Regions from separate parts of the Enterobacter sp. genome, predicted to be linked through region 4. Evidence: predicted binding sites of a transcription regulator. Region 4 holds the regulator's gene; each other region holds the start of a gene.
The links. Region 4 encodes CRP, which controls carbon source genes, mostly activating them, when cyclic AMP is high. Its sites were predicted from a motif close to ATGTGANNNNNNTCACAT; they were not measured.
Positions count from the first base shown of each region.

Region 1: the regulator CRP is predicted to act here: its motif matches at 1,462-1,479, upstream of garD (galactarate dehydratase).
Region 2: the regulator CRP is predicted to act here: its motif matches at 2,415-2,432, upstream of deoC (deoxyribose-phosphate aldolase).
Region 3: the regulator CRP is predicted to act here: its motif matches at 2,397-2,414, upstream of ACWYRJ_RS05950 (PTS mannitol transporter subunit IICBA).

Region 1 is NZ_CDRQYH010000026.1:45,803-50,007, reverse strand. Features, by position in the region: gene garR (2-hydroxy-3-oxopropionate reductase) at 1-425, opposite strand, end outside; gene garL (2-dehydro-3-deoxyglucarate aldolase) at 447-1,217, opposite strand; gene garD (galactarate dehydratase) at 1,591-3,162, shown strand; gene ACWYRJ_RS10405 (DeoR family transcriptional regulator) at 3,210-4,013, opposite strand.
Region 2 is NZ_CDRQYH010000027.1:13,701-17,905, reverse strand. Features, by position in the region: gene deoB (phosphopentomutase) at 1-20, opposite strand, end outside; gene deoA (thymidine phosphorylase) at 73-1,395, opposite strand; gene deoC (deoxyribose-phosphate aldolase) at 1,505-2,284, opposite strand; gene ACWYRJ_RS10515 (YjjI family glycine radical enzyme) at 2,547-4,094, shown strand; gene ACWYRJ_RS10510 (YjjW family glycine radical enzyme activase) at 4,069-4,205, shown strand, end outside.
Region 3 is NZ_CDRQYH010000012.1:13,026-17,230, forward strand. Features, by position in the region: gene ACWYRJ_RS05935 (glutathione S-transferase) at 1-310, opposite strand, end outside; gene ACWYRJ_RS05940 (HlyD family secretion protein) at 401-1,537, opposite strand; gene ACWYRJ_RS05945 (DUF3302 domain-containing protein) at 1,540-1,896, opposite strand; gene ACWYRJ_RS05950 (PTS mannitol transporter subunit IICBA) at 2,554-4,205, shown strand, end outside.
Region 4 is NZ_CDRQYH010000005.1:94,726-98,930, reverse strand. Features, by position in the region: gene ACWYRJ_RS03255 (YheU family protein) at 1-64, shown strand, start outside; gene ACWYRJ_RS03250 (phosphoribulokinase) at 95-964, shown strand; gene ACWYRJ_RS03245 (OsmC family protein) at 1,031-1,435, opposite strand; gene crp (cAMP-activated global transcriptional regulator CRP) at 1,747-2,379, shown strand; gene ACWYRJ_RS03235 (YccS/YhfK family putative transporter) at 2,437-4,205, shown strand, end outside.

The DNA of each region.
Region 1 (4,205 bases), on a different contig from region 4:
TTATCACCGCCGACCATCACCGACAGCGTGCCGTCGATCGCTTTCGGCTCACCGCCGCTGACCGGCGCATCCAGCATATCGACGCCCTTTGCCTTTAGCGCCTCGCTGATTTCACGGCTTGCAAGCGGTGCGATAGAGCTCATATCGATCAGCACCAGGCCAGGCTTCGCGCCCTCGATAATGCCGTTTTCACCCAGCGCAACCTCTTTGACATGCGGGGAGTTAGGCAGCATGGTGATGATGACATCGCACTGCTCGGCAATGGCTTTAGCGGTGGTGGCCGTTTCAGCGCCAGCCGCTATCACCTCTGCCACGGCCTGCGGATTGTGATCGGATACCACCAGTGAGTAACCCGCTTTGATGAGGTTCTTACTCATTGGTTTACCCATGATGCCCAGGCCAATAAAACCCACTTTCAGCGTCATAATCTGTTTCCTCAATGATGGTTATTTTTTAAAAGCGTCGGCTAATTTCTGCGTGGCCGAGCGGAATACGCCGAGGTCGCTACCGACGGCAACAAACGTGGCTCCCCACTCCAGATAGCGACGGGCGTCAGCCTCAACAGGCGCCAGAATGCCGCACGGTTTGCCGTGAGCTTTAGCGCGGGCAAAGATGTGCTGGATCGCGCGCTGCACGTCAGGGTGGCTGGCGTTACCCAGATGGCCAAAGGCGGCCGCCAGATCGCTTGGGCCGACGAAGATACCGTCCACGCCGTTTGTGGCTGCAATCGCGTCAACGTTATCAACGCCCTGCTGGCTCTCGATCTGAACCAGAATGGTGATGTTGTTATTGGACTGCGCGAAGTAGTCCGGCACGGTGCCAAACATATTGGCGCGATGCGAAACGGAAACGCCGCGGATCCCTTCGGGAGGATAGCGCGTTGACGCCACGGCCAGCGCCGCTTGCTCTTCCGTCTCCACAAACGGGATCAGGAAGTTGTAGAAGCCGATATCCAGCAGACGCTTAATAATCACCGGTTCGTTGGTGGGGACACGCACCACCGGGGCACTGTTGCTGCCTTTCAGCGCCATCAGCTGCGGAATAAACGTGCTGATATCGTTTGGCGCATGTTCGCCGTCCAGCACCAGCCAGTCGAAACCGGCCAGGCCCAGCACTTCGGTGCTGATAGGGTTTGCCAGCGCGGACCAGCAGCCAATCTGAATCTGGTGTGCCGCGAGGGCCGCTTTAAATTTATTCGGGAAGATAGCGTTATTCATCGTATTTACCTTTTTAATTCCGCAGCCTTTTTCAGCATCATTTTATTTATTCAGACACCGCGCCATCATGATATTTATTATTCGGACATATTCTGGCGTAATAAAATCGTCATTCAGTATAAGATGCAATCCACGACCGCACATTGTTTTAATGCTCAGGTATTACGGTATATTTTGATAAAAATTTTTGCATATGCACAAAGCACTGGGCGCTAATGCACAGAATCAAGGATTACGGGCTCGCGAGCGATCGGGATCACATTTTGATATTGAATCTGCTGACATGCTTTATCTCTGAAAGCCGCGTATTTATTTCTACCATCAGAAAAACGGCTGAACTTATTATCAGAATTTTGCTGGAGAATACTGAACAATGGCCGACATTGAAATTCGACAGTCATCGCCGACGGCGTTTTATATAAAAGTCCACGACACCGATAATGTGGCGATTATTGTAAACGATAATGGCTTAAAAGCGGGCACCCGCTTTCCGGACGGGCTGGAACTGATTGAGCATATTCCGCAGGGACATAAGGTCGCCCTGGTGGATATCCCTGCTAATAGCGAAATCGTACGTTACGGTGAAGTCATCGGCTATGCCGTTCGCTTTATACCACAGGGGAGCTGGGTTGAGGAGTCGCTGGTGGCGCTTCCGGAAGCACCGCCGCTGAATACGCTTCCGCTGGCAACCCGCGTGCCGGAACCGCTTCCTCCGCTGGAGGGCTATACCTTCGAAGGCTACCGCAACGCGGACGGCAGCGTCGGCACAAAGAATCTGCTCGGCATTACCACCAGCGTACACTGCGTGGCGGGCGTAGTGGATTACGTGGTGAAAATCATCGAACGCGATCTGATGCCGAAATACCCGAACGTCGACGGCGTGGTTGGCCTGAACCACCTCTACGGCTGCGGCGTGGCGATTAACGCTCCCGCTGCCGTGGTGCCTATCCGTACCATCCACAATATCGCCCTGAACCCGAACTTTGGCGGCGAGGTGATGGTCATCGGTCTGGGGTGTGAAAAATTGCAGCCAGAGCGCCTGCTGCAAGGTACCGAAGATGTCAAAGCCATTCCGGCAGACGAGGCCAGCATCGTGCGCCTGCAGGACGAGCGCCACGTGGGTTTCCGCTCAATGGTCGACGATATCCTGCAGGTGGCTGAACGCCATCTGGACAAGCTCAACCGCCGCCAGCGCGAAACGTGTCCGGCGTCGGAGCTGGTGGTCGGAACCCAGTGCGGCGGCAGCGATGCCTTCTCCGGCGTGACGGCCAACCCGGCGGTGGGCTTTGCGTCCGATCTGCTTGTTCGCTGCGGCGCAACGGTGATGTTCTCCGAGGTGACCGAAGTGCGTGACGCCATCCATCTGCTGACGCCGCGCGCCGTTAATGAAGAGGTCGGCAAGCGTCTGCTTGAGGAGATGGCCTGGTACGATAGCTATCTCGAGATGGGCAAAACCGACCGCAGCGCCAACCCGTCTCCAGGCAACAAGAAAGGCGGCCTGGCAAACGTGGTGGAAAAAGCCCTTGGTTCGATTGCCAAATCCGGGCAGAGCGCGATTGTGGAAGTGCTCTCTCCGGGCCAGCGCCCGACGAAACGCGGCCTGATTTACGCGGCAACGCCGGCCAGCGATTTCGTTTGCGGCACGCAACAGGTCGCGTCCGGCATTACGGTGCAGGTCTTTACCACCGGGCGCGGCACGCCGTACGGCCTGATGGCGGTACCGGTGATCAAGATGGCGACCCGCACCGAGCTGGCAAACCGCTGGTATGACTTAATGGACATCAACGCGGGTACTATCGCGACCGGAGAAGAGAGTATTGAGGACGTGGGCTGGAAGCTGTTCCACTTCATTCTGGATGTCGCCAGCGGGCGGAAGAAAACCTTCTCCGATCAATGGGGATTACATAACCAGCTGGCGGTGTTCAACCCGGCACCGGTGACGTGATGGCTCCTCACCCTGCCCTCTCCCCCCAGGGGAGAGGGTAAAAAACCTTAAACCAGCACCACATCAATCCCGCTTTTCCGCAACCCGTCCAGGCTCTCCGCCGGAATGCCTTCATCGACAATAATCATATCAATCCTTTGCGTATCAATGATTTTATGCAGGCTTGAGCGGTTAAATTTGCTGGAGTCAGTGACAACGATAATACGCTCCGCCACCTCGCACATTTTGCGGTTCAGACGGGCTTCATCCTCGTTGTGCGTGCTCACGCCGCGGTCGAGATCGATGGCGTCAACGCCCAGGAACAGCAGGTCAAAATGGTAATTCTGTAGCGACTGCTCGGCCTGGTCACCGTAGAAGGATTGCGACTGACGGCGCAGATGCCCGCCGGTCATCAGCAGTTCCACCCCTTCCGCTTCCAGCAACGCATTCGCCACGTTCATCCCGTTGGTCATCGCAATGACGTCCGTGTGCTGGCGCAGCATGCGGGCGATTTCAAACGTTGTGGTGCCGGAGTCCAGAATAATACGGTGCCCGGGTTTGACCAGCGCGGCAGCGGCCTGGGCGATACTGCGCTTCACCGCCGTATTCAGCGAGCTTTTGTCCTCCACGGAAGGCTCAGCGCCCGGCATGTTGCCTTCGCAAATCAATGCCCCACCGTAAGCGCGAACGGCAATGCCCTGCTTCTCCAGGAACGCCAGGTCGTTGCGGATCGTCACCGTCGATACGCCGTACAGATGAGACAGATCGTTAACCTGCACGCTTCCCTGCGCCCGCAACCGCTGAATGATCTGCTCTCGCCTTTCACTGGTGCCGGTGATGCGCTTTTCCGCGGATGAATCGGTGCTGCTCATACGAGCTCCTTAATAAATAGTCTTTCGTTTCATTTCGTTTTGTCTATTAAGGCCTTTCCTTTGCGGGAATGCAACCCCCGCCTGGCGACCTTGCGCAAGATAGTCGTGGGCTGAAACCTTTCATTATGTTTCTTTTGTGAAACAGATCGGAAATCTATTATCTTTCTTTTTATTTTTATATCACCATGATGC
Region 2 (4,205 bases), on a different contig from region 4:
ATAATAAATGCACGTTTCATAATTGTTCTCCGTACGTAGTGCTTAAAAATTATCGATCAGATCAGTATACCGCTATTCGGTGATACGGCGATAGACAGTCGGTGTGGTTTCCGGTGCTTTATCGTCAAGCGTGATGGCCGCCTTCACCGCTTTCGCCGCTTCCTGCCAGCTGGCTTCGTCTTTGGCGTGGATCACCGCCAGCGGACGTTGGCCGTCAACGCTGTCGCCCAGACGGGCCATATCGGTAAAGCCGACGCTGTAATCAATGGTGTCTGAGGCCTGACGACGGCCGCCGCCCATTGAGACCACCGCCATGCCGAGGGCACGGGTGTCCATGGCGGAGACAAACCCTTCGCTATCGGCATACACCGCTTTGCTGAGCGTCGCGGTTGGCAGGTACTTCGCGTAGTTTTCGACGAAGTCTGTCGGGCCTTTTTGCGCCGCGACCATGCGGCCGAAGATCTCCGCCGCTTTGCCGTTATCCAGCACCGCCTGCAGTTTCGCGCGCGCTTCCGCATCGTCTTTGGCCAGCTTGCCGGAGATTAACATCTCAACGCACAGCGCCATGGTCACGTCAAACAGACGCGGGTTGCGGTATTCACCGGTCAGGAACTGCACCGCTTCACGCACTTCGACTGCGTTACCGGCGCTGGACGCCAGCACCTGGTTCATGTCGGTGAGCAGTGCGGTGGTGCGCACGCCCGCGCCGTTGGAGACGCCAACGATCGCTTCGGCAAGCTGCGCAGAGAGTTCATAGGTTGGCATAAAGGCGCCGCTGCCCACCTTCACGTCCATCACCAGCGCATCCAGCCCTTCCGCCAGCTTCTTCGCCAGGATAGAGGCGGTGATCAGCGGGATGGAGTCAACGGTCGCGGTGATGTCGCGGGTCGCGTAGAAACGCTTGTCTGCCGGAGCAAGAGAGCTGGTCTGGCCGATAATCGCCACACCAACGTCTTTAATAATGTCGCGGAAGCGGTTGTCGTCCGGGAAGATATCGAAGCCCGGAATGGCTTCCAGTTTGTCGAGCGTACCGCCGGTGTGGCCCAGGCCGCGTCCGGAGATCATCGGGATGTAACCGCCACAGGCTGCCACCATAGGGCCGAGCATCAGGGAGGTCACGTCGCCCACGCCGCCGGTGGAGTGTTTATCCACAATCGGGCCATTAAGGTTGAGGCTTTTCCAGTCCAGAACGGTTCCTGAATCTCGCATCGCCATGGTCAGCGACACGCGCTCAGGCATCGACATATCGTGGAAGAAAATGGTCATCGCCAGAGCCGCAATCTGCCCTTCTGAGACGGTGTTATCACGAATGCCGTTGATGAAGAAGCGGATCTCTTCGTCGCTTAATGCATGACCATCACGTTTTTTACGAATAATTTCTTGTGCGAGAAACACGGTAACCTCCATGCGGAATCGGGGGAGTTGTGGCGGGTGGCGTTACGCTTACCCGCCCTACGATCCTGTAGGCCGGATAAGCGAAGCGTCATCCGGCGTTGTATGGCAATCAGTAGCTGCTTGCGCTCTTACCGTCGCCGTGACCCAGCGCTTTCAGCAGGCTGGCCAGCAGGCTGGAGGCGCCGAAGCGGTAGTGACGGGAATCGGCCCAGTCGGCGCCAAACAGCTCGTCGGCAATCGCCAGGAACTGCTGCGCGTCTTCCGCGGTACGCACGCCGCCCGCAGGTTTGAAACCAACGGTTTTGGACACGCCCATGTCGCGGATCACTTCCATCATGATGCGCGCGCTTTCCGGGGTCGCATTCACCGGTACTTTACCGGTAGAGGTTTTAATGAAATCCGCACCGGCTTTGATGGAGATTTCAGACGCCTTACGAATCAGCGCTTCTTCTTTCAGCTCGCCGGTTTCGATGATCACTTTCAGCAGCACGTTTGCCGCCGCACACGCGTCTTTACAGGCTTTCACCAGGTCAAAACCGACCTGCTCGTTACCGGCGATCAGCGTGCGGTACGGGAACACCACGTCAACTTCGTCTGCGCCGTAGGCAATTGCCGCGCGGGTTTCTGCCAGCGCAATGTCGATATCGTCGTTGCCGTGCGGGAAGTTAGTTACGGTTGCAATGCGCACGTCCGGGGTGCCCTGCTCTTTCAGCGTCTTACGGGCAATCGGGATAAAGCGCGGGTAAATACAAACGGCTGCGGTATTACCCACTGGCGTTTTCGCCTGATGGCACAGGGCGATGACTTTCTCATTAGTGTCGTCATCGTTCAGGGTGGTCAGGTCCATCAGTTTCAACGCGCGCAGGCTGCTTGCAGTTAAATCGGTCATAACTTTCTCCAACGGCAGTGCCGTATAAATTTTACCTTGCGGGTCTGTGAGTATTCTAACATTCACCCGCATCCACACTTCGACATTCATCACAGTTAATGAAAACTGCATACAAATTTGCATTACTGTAATGAGATCTTCTTCAAACTTTAGTAGGGAGATTGCCGACTAAAGCAGCAATACCCCCTGTGGGATCAAAAGCGCCAACAGGCAGGCTTTCTACAATCCGTTCATCATCCGCAGAACATTCAAGGAAGCGAATATGCCCCACTCCAGCCCCGACGCCCTGCAGCAACGTTGCCAGCAGATTGTGACAAGCCCGGTGTTAACCCCGGGACAAAAACGTCATTTTCTGGCGCTGGAAGCGGAAAACAACCTGCCGTATCCGGCACTCCCTGAAGCTGCGCGCGCCGCGCTGGACGAGGGGTTTATCTGCGACATGTTCGAAGGCCATGCGCCTTACAAACCCCGTTACGTTCTGCCGGATTACGCAAAATTTCTGGCTAATGGTTCAGAATGGCTTGAGCTGGAAGGGGCAAAAGATCTCGACGATGCCCTCTCGCTGTTAACCATCCTCTACCATCATGTTCCGTCCGTCACATCGATGCCGGTCTATCTCGGTCAGCTTGATGCGTTGCTGCAACCTTATGTTATAATTCTAACACAAGAAGAGATCGATAGCCGAATAAAACGTTTCTGGCGCTATCTCGACCGTACGCTGCCCGATGCGTTTATGCACGCAAACATCGGGCCTGCTGACGGCCCCATCACCCGTGCCATTTTGCGGGCCGATGCAGAGCTGAAGCAGGTAGCGCCAAACCTGACCTTTATCTACGATCCGGATATCACCCCGGATGATTTGCTGCTTGAGGTGGCGAAAAACATATGTGAATGCAGCAAACCTCATATTTCTTATGGCCCGGTGAATGATAAAATTTTCACAAAAGGCCGTTACGGCGTGGTGAGCTGTTACAACTCCCTTCCGCTTGAAGGCGGTGGCAGCACCCTGGTGCGCCTTAACCTCAAAGCCATTGCTGAACGTAGCACATCCATTGAAGACTTCTTCACCCGCACGCTCCCGCACTACTGCCAGCAGCAAATGGCCATCATCGATGCACGCTGCGGTTTCCTGTACGAGCAATCTGGCTTCTTTGAGAATAGCTTCCTGGTGAAAGAGGGGCTGATTGATGCCGATCGGTTTGTGCCGATGTTTGGCATGTACGGCCTAGCGGAAGCGGTAAACGCGCTCTGTGAGAAAGCAGGAATAGCGGGACGCTACGGAAAGGATGAACAGGCCAACGCGCTGGGCTATCGCATCAGCGAACAGCTTGCGGCGTTTGTCGAAAACACGCCGGTGAAGCACGCCTGGAAGCAGCGCGCGATGCTTCATGCCCAGTCGGGGATCAGCTCCGATTCGGGTACCACGCCAGGCGCGCGCCTGCCCTACGGCGACGAGCCGGATCCCATCAGCCACCTGCTGGCGGTGGCTCCCCATCACAAGCACTACTCTTCCGGGATAAGCGATATTCTGACGCTGGATGAAACAGTAAAACGCAACCCGCAGGCGGTGGTTCAGCTGTGCCTGGGCGCGTTCAGGGCGGGTATGCGTGAGTTTACCGCCAACGTAGCGGGTAACGATCTGGTGCGCGTAACCGGGTATATGGTACGGCTATCGGATCTGGAGAAATACCGCGAAGCAGGGTCGAGAACGAACACCACGTGGCTGGGTGAAGAAGCCGCACGTAATACCCGTATTCTGGAACGTCAGCCTCGCGTGATTAGCCATGAACAGCAGATGCGCTTTAGTTAGTCAGGTCATTCCTTTTTCCTGCGTAGACGGGCCGGGCAGCCGCCTGGCACTGTTCCTGCAGGGCTGCAACCTGCGCTGTAAAACCTGCCACAACCCGTGGACGATCGGCCG
Region 3 (4,205 bases), on a different contig from region 4:
CCGCATCCATAATACCGTCGGCCAGGGCTTCAATTTGCTTCACCGCCAGCGCCGCTTTTGGGTTAGCCGGCAGCATTGCCGGGGCAACGCCCAGCAGCTCGATATACTCCGCAATAATCGGGGAATCGAACCAGTATTCTCCCTCATCTGTTACCAGCGCCGGGACTTTCCCCAGCGGGTTGTACTGCGCGACGCCGTTTTCCGCGTTGTAGGGCTGTTCATTCACGAATTCAAATTCAATCCCCTTCTCCAGCAGGAGAATCGAGATTTTTCGCACGAAGGGACTGGTATAGCTGCCGATGAGTTTCATTGCCTGATCCTTGATGCCGGAAAAAAGTCAGTATGGATCAAGCGATGAAAAAAGGGCAGGTCTGCATGTCGCATTCCTGCCCTGGAAGGATTAGTGATCGAGATAGAGGTAGTGCATCCAGCTGGTCATGCGCAGCAGTACTTTACGCATCACCGAGACGTGGGCGAAATGGTCCGAATAGACCGCCACCTGGGCATAGATACCGTCCGGCAGGGCATCGACTTCAGCGTCAGGGCTCAGTTCTATGATGGCCTGCACGCCATCCGTACCTGGTGTGACCGTCAGAGACTGCAGCGCGCCCTGCGCCTGATAGGTTCCTCCCGGTACCACAGGCAGAATTGCGGTGAGCTTCCCGGAGAACACCTGGCCCAGCAGCGCGTTAAACACCACTTCCGCTTCATCGCCCGGCTTCAGACGCAGCAGCGAGTTCTGGCGGAACTGGGCCACAATCTGACGCTTCTGTTCAGGGATAAAGACCATCACCGGACGCAGCGGCAGCGCGGCGGCATAGGTCCCCGGACGTATCAGCACCTGGGTGATGTAACCATCACTCGGCGCACGCACCACGGTCTGATCCAGGTTGTATTTGGCTTCGGCAAGCTGGGCGCGTAACGAAGCAATCTGCGACTGCTCGCCGTTCACCATGCTGTCTAACTGGCTTTGGATCTGCACCTGTTCAGCCACGGAGCCTTTCACCATGGCGTCCTGCGCCAGATAGTTTTGCCGCGCGTTATCAATATCGCTTTCAGAGAACGGATTGACCTTCGCCTGGCTGCCTTTCAGGTAGCGCTGATAATCTTTATAGAGGCGATCGCGCTCAGCGGAGACGCGCGTGGTATTGGCAACCGCTTCCGACAGCTGCGCTTTCAGATTGTCGATATTGTGCGTCGCGGTTACCAGGTCGGCCTGGAGTCTGTCGACGCGCGCCTGATAGCGGCCCGGATCAAGTTTAAATAACACTTCGCCTTTTTTAATTAGCTGGTTATTTTTATCTGTCACTTCGCTGACCACCCCGGTAACCTGCGGCGTAATCGGAATAGAAATAACCGCTTTTTGCGCCGTAAAGGTATACGGGTGGTTATAGTTCATTAACAGAATAAGTCCGGCAACAATAAATACGCCGCCTAATGTTGCGGTGGCAAGCGTCCACTGGTTGACCGGAATTCGGAATATTTTAAAGATGGCCCAGGCAAATGCCACGTAGGTCAAAATAATCAACAGATCCATGATTAGCGCTCCAGCGTGTTCTTATCAGCAGCAGGCTTTACCGCGGCCAGCTTTTGTTCTAATTCGGCCACGCGTTTGGCCAGCGCATCCATGCCCGGAACCTCATCAGGCTTTGTGATGTGGTTTTGCATACCCCAGCCGCGATCTTCACGGTACAGCGTGGCCCAAATCCACAGGAATGGCCAGATGGCATGAAGCGTAAACAGGCTAATCCAGCCTGCCGTATGAATGGCATCGGCATGCGGGTGGTTACGCTTTTTGGCCATATTATAAGGGATGTCATGGATAGCGATGATTCCATAAAAGAGAACCAGAAATACAAAAATCAATACGCCCAGCGCAAAATAGTTGAGAAACATATTCTCCTCACTTAAACAACGTCAACTCATTAAATTAATAAAACGGTACGCAACCTAATTAATTTTTTATAAACACGGGGTTGTGCTTATTATTTCCGAGCCGGGGAGTATGGGTTTTTATAATATCTCCATGCAAGTTTATAAGCGTGTCAAAATATATCCTGAATAATAATAGACTTAACCTTACAATATGAGCGTAATCCACCTTTTAACTTTTCGCCATACCACACATAAAAAGTGGTTTTTTAGCTTATCGTGTCGTGCCATATCATCCTGGCGCTGAATCGCTATGCAGAGTTTGCCGTCGATCACAGGCGGAGAAATCTGCATAAAAATATTTTGTGAAATCAGTCACAATCCAGAAACAAACACGCCATAACAAAACGTGACAACAATCACACAAAAGGGTGTGTTTTGCTTTTTTTCTCGCCATCGTATTTTTTTTGCCCATCGTTTTTGTGATTCAGATCACCTCATAGATATCCTCACCCCCTACATTTACGTGACATGAATCACATAAATTTTCACTGTCTGGACAGTTGAACGATTCAGTGCCAGATTTCACAGCATCAGAACAGGGCCCGGCTACCTCTGCCGCCTCATTAACAATAAACCTCGGGCCATAAGCCTTAGCGTAAACAGAAGAAGGGGTGTTTTATGTCATCCGATTTCAAGATCAAAGTTCAAAGCTTTGGTCGTTTCCTCAGCAACATGGTGATGCCAAATATCGGCGCGTTTATCGCGTGGGGTATCATCACCGCATTGTTCATTCCGACAGGGTGGTTGCCTAACGAGACGCTGGCGAAACTTGTTGGCCCAATGATTACCTATCTCCTGCCGCTGCTCATCGGTTTCACCGGGGGTCGTCTGGTGGGCGGTGACCGTGGTGGCGTAGTGGGTGCCATCACAACCATGGGCGTTATCGTCGGTGCAGATATGCCGATGTTCCTCGGTGCGATGATTGCCGGTCCTCTGGGCGGCTGGGCGATTAAGAAATTCGACGTCTGGGTTGATGGTAAGATCAAATCCGGCTTCGAAATGCTGGTGAATAACTTCTCTGCGGGCATCATCGGGATGATCCTCGCCATTCTGGCGTTCCTCGGCATTGGCCCTGCGGTTGAAGTGCTGTCTAAAATTCTGGCGGCAGGCGTTAACTTCATGGTGGCGCACGAGATGCTGCCGCTGGCGTCTATCTTCGTTGAACCGGCGAAAATCCTGTTCCTTAACAACGCCATCAACCACGGCATCTTCTCGCCGCTGGGTATCCAGCAGTCTCACGATCTCGGCAAGTCTATCTTCTTCCTGATTGAAGCTAACCCGGGTCCAGGTATGGGCGTTCTGCTGGCGTACATCTTCTTCGGCCGTGGCAGCGCTAAACAGTCTGCTGGCGGCGCGGCGATAATTCACTTCCTGGGCGGTATCCACGAAATTTACTTCCCGTACGTGCTGATGAACCCGCGTCTGATCCTGGCCGTTATCCTCGGCGGTATGACCGGCGTGTTCACCCTGAGCGTGCTGGGCGGCGGTCTGGTTTCTCCGGCCTCTCCGGGTTCTATCCTGGCGGTACTGGCGATGACGCCAAAAGGCGCTTACTTCGCGAACCTCGCGGCTATTTTTGCGGCAATGGCCGTCTCCTTCGTGGTCTCTTCTATCCTGCTGAAAACCAGCAAGGTGAAAGAAGATGATGACATCGAAGCGGCGACCCGTCGTATGCACGACATGAAAGCCGAATCCAAAGGCGCGACCCCACTGGCAGCAGGTGATGTCTCTAACGACCTGAGCCACGTGCGTAAAATCATCGTTGCCTGTGATGCCGGTATGGGTTCCAGCGCGATGGGAGCAGGCGTGCTGCGTAAGAAAGTGCAGGATGCGGGCCTGACCAACATCTCCGTGACCAACAGCGCCATTAACAGCCTGCCGCCGGATGTTGACCTGGTCATCACGCACCGCGATCTGACCGAACGCGCCATGCGCCAGGTGCCGCAGGCACAGCACATTTCGCTGACCAACTTCCTCGACAGCGGCCTGTACACCAGCCTGACCGAACGTCTGGTGGCCGCGCAGCGTCACGAAGAAAACGAAGTGAAAGTGCGCTCCAGCCTGCAGGACAGCTTTGACGAGAGCAATGCTCATCTGTTTAAGCTGGGTGCGGAGAATATTTTCCTCGGTCGTACCGCGGCCACCAAAGAAGAAGCGATTCGCTTTGCCGGTGAGCAGCTGGTGAAAGGCGGCTACGTTCAGCCTGAATATGTCGACGCGATGCTGGAACGCGAAAAACTGACGCCAACCTACCTGGGCGAATCCATCGC
Region 4 (4,205 bases):
GCTGGTGTGGTCAGAACTGCATGAGACGGTCAATATCATGCCCCGCAACGCGTTTCACGGCTGATCTTCCACCCTTTTCAGTCAGGGAGTTGCTATGTCTGCCAGACATCCGGTTATTGCCGTTACGGGATCGAGTGGTGCGGGAACCACCACCACAAGCCTCGCATTTCGCAAGATTTTCGCCCAGCTGAATCTCCGTGCGGCGGAGGTCGAGGGCGACAGCTTTCACCGCTACACGCGTCCGGAAATGGACATGGCCATCCGTAAGGCGCGCGATCTGGGTAAACACATCAGCTACTTCGGCCCGGAGGCCAACGACTTCGGCCTGCTGGAACAAACCTTTATCGAGTACGGTCAGAGCGGCAAAGGGCAGTCCCGCAAGTATCTGCATACCTATGATGAAGCCGTTCCCTGGAATCAGGTGCCGGGAACTTTTACCCCATGGCAACCGCTGCCGGAACCCACTGACGTCCTGTTTTACGAAGGATTACACGGCGGCGTGGTCACCCCGCAACACGACGTGGCGCGCCACGTGGACCTGCTGGTCGGTGTGGTCCCTATCGTGAACCTGGAGTGGATCCAGAAGCTGACGCGCGACATGAGCGAACGTGGCCATTCGCGAGAGGCGGTAATGGACTCGGTGGTACGCTCCATGGAAGATTACATCAACTTCCTGACGCCGCAGTTCTCCCGCACCCATATCAACTTCCAGCGCGTGCCGACGGTGGATACCTCCAACCCGTTTGCCGCCAAAAGTATCCCATCCCTGGATGAGAGCTTTGTGGTGATTCATTTCCGCAATCTCGAAGGCATTGATTACCCCTGGCTACTGGCCATGCTGCAGGGCTCGTTTATTTCGCACATGAATACACTGGTCGTACCGGGCGGAAAAATGGGGCTGGCGATGGAGCTCATCATGACGCCGCTGGTGGAGCGACTGATGGAAGGGAAACAGATTGCGTGAGCATGTTCCCTCTCCCTGTGGGAGAGGGTTAGGGTGAGGGCATCAACACGCACGATGCCCCATCAATCAAGCCTCGATCACTTCATACGAATGCGTGATTTTTACCGCTTTCTCCAGCATTAACGCTACAGAGCAGTACTTCTCCGCAGACAGGTCCACCGCACGTGAAACCGCCGCATCTTTCAGTTCTTTACCCGTGACCACAAAGTGCAGGTTAATATGAGTGAACAGACGTGGCGCCTCTTCACGACGTTCTGAGGTGAGTTTAACCTCACAATCCGTCACGTCATGACGACCTTTTTGCAGAATCGACACCACGTCAATGGCGCTGCATCCGCCTGCCGCCATCAGCACCATTTCCATTGGGCTTGGCGCTTTATCGCCGGAGTTACCGTCCATTAAAATCTGGTGCCCTGACGCGGACTCGCCCAGGAACGTTAAACCTTCAACCCATTTCACGCGCGCTTGCATATTCTTAAACTCCAACGTTGCATTTTTGGTGACAGATTACGCGTGCGTTACATTTCTCGCAATGGAAGGCGACCTGCATCATGCTGAAGCGAGACACCAGGAGACACGCGGCGAAAGCTATGCTAAAACACTCTGGATGCTACAGTAATACATTGACGTTACACATGTATGCAGAGGACATCAAACTTTACTGGCTGCGAAACGTTACGGTAGCCGACTTCCCAGGGTATGGGTAAGAATTCGATTGCAACCCCAGAGTCCGGATGCATCTGATGACTCTGGTGACAGCTTATAACAGAGGATAACAGCGCATGGTGCTTGGCAAACCGCAAACAGACCCGACTCTCGAATGGTTCTTGTCTCATTGCCACATTCATAAGTACCCATCTAAGAGCACGCTGATTCACCAGGGTGAAAAAGCGGAAACGTTGTATTACATCGTTAAAGGCTCGGTGGCAGTGCTGATCAAAGATGAAGAAGGGAAAGAGATGATCCTTTCTTATCTGAACCAGGGCGATTTCATCGGTGAACTGGGCCTGTTTGAAGAGGGCCAGGAACGTAGCGCCTGGGTTCGAGCAAAGACAGCATGTGAAGTGGCTGAAATTTCTTACAAGAAGTTCCGTCAGCTGATTCAGGTTAACCCTGACATCCTGATGCGTCTTTCTTCCCAGATGGCGCGCCGTCTGCAGGTCACCTCAGAGAAAGTGGGTAACCTCGCCTTCCTGGACGTTACCGGCCGTATCGCGCAGACCCTGCTGAACCTGGCGAAACAGCCAGACGCCATGACCCACCCGGACGGCATGCAAATTAAAATTACCCGTCAGGAAATTGGTCAGATCGTCGGTTGCTCCCGTGAAACAGTGGGCCGTATCCTGAAAATGCTGGAAGATCAAAACCTGATCTCCGCCCACGGTAAAACCATCGTGGTCTACGGAACGCGTTAATTCCGCTTAAACGGCGTGCCATCGCCAGGTGTCACGCCGTTTTTGTCTCTATTCCCCATGTGGCGCAGGCTGATCTATCACCCGGAAGTTAACTACGCACTGCGACAAACGCTGGTGTTGTGTCTTCCTGTGGCCATAGGTCTGATCCTCGGACATCTTCAGCAGGGCCTGCTGTTTTCCCTCGTGCCCGCCTGCTGCAACATCGCCGGTCTGGACACGCCGCATAAGCGCTTTTTCAAACGCCTGATCGTTGGCGGCTGCCTGTTTGCGGGCTGTAGCCTCGCCGTACAGCTTTTACTGGCTCGTGATATCCCGCTGCCGCTGATCCTGACCGTGCTGGCGATGACCCTCGGCGTCACGGCGGAAATCAGTTCGCTGCACGCTCGCCTGCTTCCCGCGTCGCTGATTGCGGCCATCTTCACGCTGAGTCTCGCCGGGAATATGCCGGTGTGGGAGCCGCTGCTGATCTACGCTCTGGGGACGCTGTGGTACGGGCTGTTTAACTGGTTTTGGTTCTGGCTGTGGCGGGAACAGCCGCTGCGCGAATCCCTGAGCCTGCTCTATGTGCAGCTTGCGGATTACTGCGAGGCCAAATACACCCTGCTCACTCAGCATACCGATCCGGAAAAATCCTTACCGCCGCTGCTGACGCGCCAGCAGAAGGTGGTGGATCTCATAAGCCAGTGCTATCAGCAGCTACACATGCTCACCGCCAACAAGAATCACGAATACAAACGGCTGCTGCGCACCTTCCAGGTCGGGCTCGATCTGCAGGAACATATCTCCGTTAGCCTTCATCATCCGCAGGAGGTGCAAAAGCTGGTCGAGCGCAGCCACGCCGAAGCGGTGATCCGCTGGAACGCGCAGTCCGTCTCCGCACGCCTGCGGGTGCTGGCCGATGATATTCTCTATCACCGCTACCCCACGCGCTTTAACATGGATAAACAGCTCGGCGCGCTGGAGAAAATCGCCCGCCAGCATCCGGATAACCCGGTCGGACAGTTTGCCGCCTGGCACTTCAGCCGCATCGCCCGGGTGTTGCGCACCCAGCGTCCGCTTTATCCACGAGACCTGATGGCGGATAAGCAAAAACGGCTGCCGTTATTGCCCGCGCTCAAAAGCTATCTTTCTTTTAAATCTTCCGCCCTGCGCAACGCCGCAAGGATTAGCGTGATGCTCAGTACCGCCAGCCTGATGGGCATGGCGCTGCATCTGCCGAAGCCCTACTGGATCTTAATGACCGTGCTGTTTGTCACCCAGAACGGCTACGGTGCCACGCGGGTGCGTATTCTGCACCGGGCGGGCGGCACCATGGCCGGACTGATCATTGCGGGCGTGACGCTGCACTTCCACGTGCCGGAAGGCTATACCCTTGCAGGGATGCTGGCGATCACGCTGGTGAGCTATCTAATTATCCGCAAAAACTACGGCTGGGCGATGGTGGGCTTTACGGTGACGGCGGTATATACCCTGCAGCTGCTTACGCTCAATGGCGAACAGTTTATTGTCGCCAGGCTGATTGATACTCTGATCGGCTGCCTGATTGCCTTTGGCGGCATGGTCTGGCTCTGGCCGCAATGGCAGAGCGGGCTGCTGAGACAGAACGCCCACGACGCGCTGGAGGCCGACCAGCAGGCCATTCGCCTGATCCTGAGCGACGACCCGCAGCCGTCCCCGCTGGCGTATCAGCGCATGAAGGTCAACCAGGCGCACAACGCCCTTTTCAACTCGCTCAACCAGGCGATGCAGGAGCCAGGCTTTAACTCGCACTATCTTGCCGATATGAAGCTCTGGGTGACGCACAGCCAGTTTATCGTCGAGCACAT